One region of the Kitasatospora sp. NPDC001527 genome, then DNA from elsewhere that is predicted to be linked to it. Evidence: riboswitches for the same ligand, from Rfam matches in the RefSeq annotation. Region 1 holds a riboswitch; the other holds the start of a gene.
The links. Region 1 has a riboswitch for S-adenosylmethionine ahead of ABT238_RS19985 (aminotransferase class V-fold PLP-dependent enzyme). Riboswitches for the same ligand answer to the same signal wherever they lie in the genome.

Region 1 (3,925 bases):
GCGATCTCGGCCGTCCTCGGCGCCTATCTGCGCTTCCACCCGCGGGCCCGGGTCACCACGCTCGTCCCGCTGCTGCTCTTCCTGCCGCTGCGCTTCCCGGCCTGGCTGGTGCTGGGGCTCTGGTTCGTCCTCCAGTGGTGGTCGGTGCACTCCGCCGGGCCCGGCGTGGCGTACCTGGTGCACGTGATCGGCTTCGCGGCCGGGTTCCTCTACGCCTGCACCCTGGCCGAGCGCCGTCCGCGGGCCACCCGCCCCCGCGACGGTGCGGCCGGCTCCCGATACCCTGGCGGCACCTCACAAAGGAGTACGCCACCGTGATCACCGCCATCGTCCTGATCAAGACCAGTGTCGACCGCATCCCGGAGATCGCCGAGGCGATCGCCGCCATCGAGGGCGTCAGCGAGGTCTACTCGGTGACGGGCGGCTACGACCTGGTCGCGATGGTGCGGGTGGGCCGGCACGACGACCTCGCCGAGGTGATCCCCGGCCGGCTGAACAAGGTCCCCGGCGTGGCCCACACCGAGACCCAGATCGCCTTCCGCACCTACTCCCAGCACGACCTGGAGGCCGCCTTCGCGATCGGCCTGGACGAGTAGGACGCGCCCCCGCCCGGCCGCTGCCCCGCTCAGCCCTCGCGGCGGGTGTCCGCGACGCAGCGGCCGCCCTCGTTGCGGTAGGTCCAGGCGGCGCCGTCCGTGACCAGCTCGCGGACGGCGGTCAGGAACCGGTCCACGTGCTCGTCCGGGGTGCCCGCGCCGAAGCTCACCCGGATCGCGTTCAGGCTGCGCTCGCCGGGCAGCGACGGCTCCGGCGCGCCGCACTCCGAGGGCGCGGCCTCCTCGTCGCCGAGCAGGGTGCGCACCAGCGGGTGGGCACAGAACAGACCGTCGCGGACGCCGATGCCGTACTCGGCGGACAGCGCGGCCGAGAAGTGCGAGCTGTTCCAGCCCCGGACGACGAAGGAGAGCACGCCCACCCGGTCCGAGTCGGCGCCGAACAGGTTCAGCACCCGGACCTCGGGGATCTCGGCCAGCCCGGCCTTCAGCCGCGCGACCAGCGCCCGCTCGCGGGCCTCCAGCGCGTCGAACCCGGCCTCGGTGAGCGCCCGGCAGGCCGAGGCGATCGCGTAGGCGCCGATGACGTTGGGCGAGCCGGCCTCGTGCCGGGCCGGGCCGGTGTGCCACTGCACGGCCACCGAGCCGTCGGTCTCCCGGGCCACCGTGCGGGTGGCGCCGCCGCCGGCCAGGTACGGGTCGGCCGCGTCCAGCCAGTCCGCCCGGCCGGCCAGCACCCCGGCGCCGAACGGCGCGTACAGCTTGTGGCCGGAGAAGGCGATCCAGTCGACGCCCAGCTCGCGCACCGAGACCCGGTGGTGCGGGGCCAGCTGCGCGGCGTCGAGCACCACCCGGGCTCCGTGGCGGTGGGCGGTGCGGGTCAGCTCGGCGACCGGCCAGAGCTCACCGGTGACGTTGGAGGCGCCGGTGACGCAGAGCAGCTTCGGGCCCTCGGGGGCCCCGGTCAGCGCGGCGTCGAAGGCGGCGACGGCCTCGGCGTGCGAGCGGGGCGCGCGCAGGTAGGTGACGGGCAGGCCGGCGTGCGCCCAGGGCAGCAGCGAGGCGTGGTGCTCGGTCTCGAAGGCGAACACCTGGGTCCCGGCCGGGACGGCGCCGGCCAGCAGGTTGAGCGAGTCGGTGGTGGCGCGGGTGAAGACCACCTGGTCGCCCTCGCGCAGGTCGAGGAACTCGGCGATGGTGCGGCGGCTCTGCTCGAACAGGTCGGTGGAGAGCTGCGAGAGGTAGCCGGCGCCGCGGTGCACGCTGCCGTAGTAGGGGGCGTAGGCGGCGACGTCGTCCCAGACCCGCTGGAGCGCCGGGGAGCTGGCGGCGTAGTCGAGCGCCGCGTAGCCGACCTTCTCGCCGTTGGCGAGCGGGACCTGGACGTCGTGGCCGAGCACGGCGAGGGGGGCGCACGGGAGGGGCTGTGCGGAGCTCGCCGAAACAAGGGTGGCGGCGGGCGACGGGTGGGAGGCCAGAGACATGGGGATGCACTCCTGTACGGGTCAGGGACCCCGGGAGTGCGATCAGTCCGGCGTCCGCGCTTGCCACGCGGACGGCTCGCCACGTGACCCGGTCCTCACCCAGGGCACCCCGCCACGGACGGAGGGTTGCCGGACAGCCAGCTGGGGCTTGACGCTGTCGCTCATGACCTGGCGAAGACTCTAGGTCGCGTCCGGCCCGTGGTCAAACAGCCGTCCGTATCCCGGACATGCGCGAGGGCCCACCGGGAGGACTCCCGGTGGGCCCCAACGGCCGCGTCAGGACCGGGCGGTGGCCTCCGACCAGTGCTTCAGCAGATCGCCCGCGGCACCCGAGTCGATGGCCGCGGCGGTGCGCCGCATGGCCGACTCCAGCTGCTCGGCGAGCGGCGCGTCGGTCAGGTCGAGCGCCACCAGCGCGGCCGCCGAGTTCAGCAGCACCGCGTCGCGCACCGGCCCGTGCTCGCCGGCCAGCAGCCGGCGCGCGACCTCCGCGTTGTACGCCGGGTCCCCGCCGCGCAGCGCCTCGATGCCGACCGGCTCGATGCCGACCTCACGCGGGTCGAAGGAGGTCTCGGTGACGGCGCCGCCCCGGACCACCCAGACCCGCGAGGTGGTGGTGATGGTCAGCTCGTCCAGCCCGTCGTCGCCCCGGAAGACCAGCGCGCTCGCCCCGCGCCGCGCCAGCACGCCGGCGATCAGCCCGGCGAGCCGGGTGTCGAAGCAGCCGATGGCGTGCGCCGTCACCCGGGCCGGGTTGGTGAGCGGACCGAGGATGTTGAAGGCGGTGGGCACCCCGAGCTCGCTGCGGGCCGGACCGGCGTACCGCATCGACGGGTGGAAGGTGGCCGCGAAGCAGAAGGTGAGCCCGACCTCCTCGGCGACCTCGGCGACCCGGCTCGGCCGCAGGCGGAGGTTGATGCCCAGCTTCTCCAGCACGTCCGAGGAACCGCTGGAGGAGGAGGCCGCCCGGTTGCCGTGCTTGACCACCTTGGCGCCGGCCGCCGCGGCGACGATCGCCGACATGGTGGAGATGTTGACGGTCTTGGCCCGGTCGCCGCCGGTGCCGACGATGTCCACCGCCGGGCCGGGGATGTCCAGCGGCTCGGCATGGGTGTACATGGAGTCGACCAGGCCGGAGATCTCGTCGACCGTCTCGCCCTTGGCCCGCAGCGCCACCATGAAGCCGGCGATCTGCACCGGGGAGGCCTCCCCGCTCATGATCCGGTCCATCGCCCAGGCGGTGGCCGAGCGGTCGAGGTCCTCCCCCCTCAGCAGCGCCGACAGGATGTCCGGCCAGGTGCGGACCACCTGCGCGGGCTCGCTACCGCCGTTCGCAGGGTGCGCGTTCACCATGGCTGACTCCAGCTCTCGCTCCCCGGGGACCGGGGAAGGACGTAGGGACGAAAGTCAGCCTATCGAGCGGTGGGGTGCCGGGGCCGTGCCGTTCACCCTTCTTCTCTGCTGTTGAGACGCGGGATGAGACGGCGGGGCGGGAAGACCCTCAGCGGGTGGCCGGCGCCCGCTTCGCCTGCCGGGCCCGCAGCAGGGTGGCGACGGCCTCGGCCAGCGCCACCGGGTCCACCGGCTGGGAGATCGCCGCGTCGGCCCGGCTCCAGGCCGCCAGCCAGGAATCCTGCGGCCGGCCGATCAGCACCAGCAGCGGCGGGCAGCCGTAGATCTCGTCCTTCAGCTGCCGGGCGAGCCCGAGCCCGCCGGCCGGAACCGCCTCGCCGTCCAGGACGCAGAGGTCGATGCCGCCCTTCTCCAGCGCCTTGAGCACCGCGGGGGTGGTCGCGCACTCCAGGTAGTCCAGCTCCGGCAGGTCCTCCGCGGGCCGCCGGCCGAGAGCGGTCAGCACCTGCTCGCGGGTGGTGCGGTCGTGGCTGT
Region 2 (3,925 bases), on a different contig from region 1:
GGGGGCCCCCCCCCCCCCCCCCCCCCCCCCCCCCGACGACCGGTGACGCGGGGGCACCCGCCCCGCGGGAACGGGTGCGCGCCGGGCTCAGCCGCCGGCGACCGCCGGGATGATCGAGACGTTCGCGCCGTCCTTGATCTCCGTCGCCAGGCCCTCGGCGAAGCGCACGTCGTCGTCGTTCACGTAGACGTTGACGAAGCGGCGCAGCTTGCCGGTGTCGTCCAGGATGCGGGCGGCGATCCCGGCGTGGTTCTTCTCCAGGTCGGCGATGACCTCGCCCAGCGTGGCGCCCTCGGCGGGCACCTCGCTGGCGCCGCCGGTGTAGGTGCGCAGGATGGTCGGGATACGGACGTTGGCGCTCATGGGGGTCTCCTCGGTGCGGTCGCGGTGCGGTCGCGGTGGGGCTGGGCGGGTGGGGGTCGCGAAGGTCAGGCGGTCGCCAGGCCGGCGTCCCGGAAGGACTCCAGGGTCGGCCGGATGACGGCGGTCATCCCGGCCTCCGCGACGGCGTCGAGGGTCTTCAGGCCGTCGCCGGTGTTGATCGCGACGGTCTCCTTGGACGGGTCCAGTCGGCCGGTCTCGACGAGCTTCTTGAGCACGCCGATCGTCACGCCGCCCGCGGTCTCCGCGAAGACGCCCTCGGTGCGGGCCAGCAGCCGGATCGCGGCCACGACCTCCTCGTCCGTCACGTCCTCCACCGCGCCGCCGGTGCGCCGGGCGATGTCCAGCACGTACGGGCCGTCGGCCGGGTTGCCGATCGCCAGCGACTTGGCGATGGTGTCCGGCTTGACCGGCCGGATCACGTCGTGGCCGGCCTTGAAGGCGGCCGAGACCGGCGAGCAGCCCGCCGCCTGGGCGCCGAAGATCCGGTACGGCCGGTCCTCGACCAGGCCGAGCTTGATCAGCTCCTGCAGGCCCTTGTCGATCTTGGTGAGCTGCGAGCCCGAGGCGATCGGGATCACGATCTGCTCCGGCAGCCGCCAGCCCAGCTGCTCGCAGATCTCGTAGGCGAGCGTCTTGGAGCCCTCGCCGTAGTACGGCCGCAGGTTGACGTTGACGAAGCCCCAGCCCTCGCCGGCCGGGTCGCCGATCAGCTCCGAGCAGAACCGGTTCACGTCGTCGTAGTTGCCCTCGATGCCGACCAGCTCGCCGCCGTACACCCCGGCCATCACGACCTTGCCCTGCTCCAGGTCGTGCGGGATGAACACGCAGGACCGGAAGCCCGCCCGGGCCGCCGCCGCGCCCACCGCGCCGGCCAGGTTGCCGGTCGACGAGCAGGACAGCGTGGTGTAGCCGAACGCGCGGGCCGCCTCGATGGCGCAGGCCACCACGCGGTCCTTGAAGGAGTGGGTCGGGTTGCCGGAGTCGTCCTTGACGTGCAGCTGGGCGGTGAAGCCGAGCTCACGTCCCAGGTTGTCGGCCTTCACCAGCGGGGTCCACCCCGGGTTGAGGTTCGGCTTGGTCGCGACGTCCGCGGGCACCGGCAGCAGCGGGGCGTAGCGCCAGATCGACGCGGGACCGGCCTCGATCCGCTTGCGCAGTTCCTCGGCGCCCTCGCCGCCGAAGTCGTAGGCGATCTCCAGCGGGCCGAAGCACTCCACGCACGCGAAGCTGGGACCGAGCGGGAAGCGGGTTCCGCACTCCCGACAGGACAGCTGGGCTGCGGGGCCGAGGTCAACGGTGACGGGTGCGGCGGTGTCGATAGCCATGGGGCGAGGCCTCTCTCCTCATCTTCCCCGGGACGCGGTCGCGCCCGGGCCGGAATTGGCACCTGTCCCGCCGGGGCCCGAAGCCGTCCGCGCGAGAAGGTTGCCGGGACGTCAACGGGCCGTTCCCTCAGTCCCTCTGGATGAGCTCTGTGAAGTTGTGGTCCTGCTCAGCGGAGACCCCGGCGTGCGAAGGTCCGACCGCTGTACGAAGACTGTATCCGAAGGCGTCAACCCCGAACGGCACCGTCCGCCACGCGAGATGCCCCGTCCCACCCGGCCCCGTACCCGAACCCGCCGAGGAGCGCACCGTGCCCGCCGAACCGACCTCCGAGCTCCTCCCCGAGACGGCGTCCTGGCTGCGCCGGCGCTCGTGGAGCGCGGCCGACCGCCCGGTGCGCACACTGGCCGCGGCCAAGCGCGCACTCGGCCCGGCCGGCACGGTCAGCGTCGTGCTGCCCGCCCTGGACGAGGAGGCCACCGTCGGCGAGATCGTCCGGGTGATCCGCCGCGAGCTGATGGAGCGGCTGCCGCTGGTCGACGAGCTGGTGGTGGTCGACTCCGGCTCCGCCGACGCCACCGCCGAGGTCGCCGCCGAGGCCGGCGCCACCGTCGTGCACCGTGACGCGATCCTGCCCCGGCTGCCCGCCGCCCCCGGCAAGGGCGAGGTGCTCTGGCGCTCGCTGCTGGTCACCCGCGGCGAGATCGTCTGCTTCGTGGACGCCGACCTGCGCGAGTTCGACCCCGCCCTGGTCTCCGGCATCATCGGCCCGCTGCTCACCGAACCGGACATCCAGCTGGTCAAGGCGATGTACGACCGGCCGCTCGAAACGGACGGCGCGGTCGTGCCGGCCGGCGGCGGCCGGGTCACCGAACTCGTCGCCCGCCCGCTGCTCAACCTGCACTGGCCGGAACTCGCCGGTTTCGTCCAGCCGCTCGGTGGCGAGTACGCGGCCCGGCGCTCGCTGCTGGAGCGGCTGCCCTTCCCCACCGGCTACGGCGTCGAGCTCGGCCTGCTGGTGGACGCCCTGGAGACGGCCGGCCTGGACGCCCTCGCCCAGGTGGACGTGGGCGTGCGCCACCACCGGCACCAGGACGGCCAGGCGCTCGGCCGGATGGCCGCCACCATCTACCGCACCGCGCTGGAACGGCTCGACCGCACCCACCGGCTCAAGGCCTCCGCCGACCTGCTCCACCCGCGGCTCACCCAGTTCACCCGCGACCCGCGCACCCGTGCCTTCACCGCCCACACCCACCCGGTCACCGCGACCGAACGCCCCCCGATGCACACCGTGCCCGAGTACGCCACCCGGCACTGACACGTTTGCCACCCCGGACCCCCGGCAACCAACCAACCATGGGCCCTGACACGACCGAACGTTCGAATCCGACCGGCGCCGCCCCCGTCCTGGTGGCGTCCAACCGGGGGCCGGTGTCCTTCGGCACCGCGGACGACGGCACGCTGACCCTCCGCAGAGGCGGCGGAGGCCTGGTCTCCGGGCTCTCCGCCATCGACGACCCGGACGCCGTCTGGGTCTGCGCCGCGCTGTCCGACGCCGACCGCCGGGCCGCCCGCGAGGCCCCGGACGGCCGCCTCGACCGGGCCGGCCACGACGTCGGCGGACAGGCCGTGCGGATGCTCGACATCGACCCGCGGACCTTCGCCCGCGCCTACAACGGCATCGCCAACTCGACCCTCTGGTTCGTCCACCACCTGCTCTGGAACACCCCGACCGCCCCCGCCTTCGACGCCGGCTTCCGCACCGAGTGGCAGGCCTACACCGCCTACAACACCGCCTTCGCCGAGGCGCTCGCCGCCGAGGCCGCCCCCGGCGCCGCCGTCCTGGTGCAGGACTACCACCTCTCGCTCGTCCCGGCACTGCTCCGCGCCGCCCGCCCCGACCTGCGGATCGGCCACTTCTCGCACACCCCCTGGGCGCCGCCCGAGTACCTGCGGCTGCTGCCCGACGACATCTCCGAGGCCGTCCTCACCGGCATCCTCGGCGCCGACCGGGCGGGCTTCCTGACCCGCCGCTGGGCACTCGCCTTCGCCGACTGCTGCGAGCGCTTCCTCGGCGCGGAGGTCGACCGCGAGGCGCTCACCGTGGCGCACGCCGGCCGCACCACCGCGCTGGGCGTGCACGGCCTCGGCGCCGACGCCGACTTCCTGCGCGAGCGCGCCCACCGCCCGGACGTCGACGAGCGGCTCGCCGCCCTGC

Region 2: it holds a riboswitch for S-adenosylmethionine, as region 1 does, so the genes downstream of both, thrC (threonine synthase) here and ABT238_RS19985 (aminotransferase class V-fold PLP-dependent enzyme) in region 1, are expected to answer to the same signal.

Annotation. Positions count from the first base shown of each region.
Region 1 is NZ_JBEPAM010000020.1:69,580-73,504, reverse strand. It holds gene ABT238_RS19995 (rhomboid family intramembrane serine protease) at 1-318, shown strand, start outside; gene ABT238_RS19990 (Lrp/AsnC ligand binding domain-containing protein) at 315-596, shown strand; gene ABT238_RS19985 (aminotransferase class V-fold PLP-dependent enzyme) at 626-2,038, opposite strand; SAM riboswitch class IV at 2,090-2,207, opposite strand; gene trpD (anthranilate phosphoribosyltransferase) at 2,315-3,391, opposite strand; gene ABT238_RS19975 (DNA-binding transcriptional response regulator) at 3,540-3,925, opposite strand, start outside.
Region 2 is NZ_JBEPAM010000088.1:11,900-15,824, reverse strand. It holds gene ABT238_RS37600 (ubiquitin-like small modifier protein 1) at 88-363, opposite strand; gene thrC (threonine synthase) at 429-1,709, opposite strand; SAM riboswitch class I at 1,725-1,856, opposite strand; gene ABT238_RS37590 (glucosyl-3-phosphoglycerate synthase) at 2,018-3,025, shown strand; gene ABT238_RS37585 (alpha,alpha-trehalose-phosphate synthase (UDP-forming)) at 3,064-3,925, shown strand, end outside.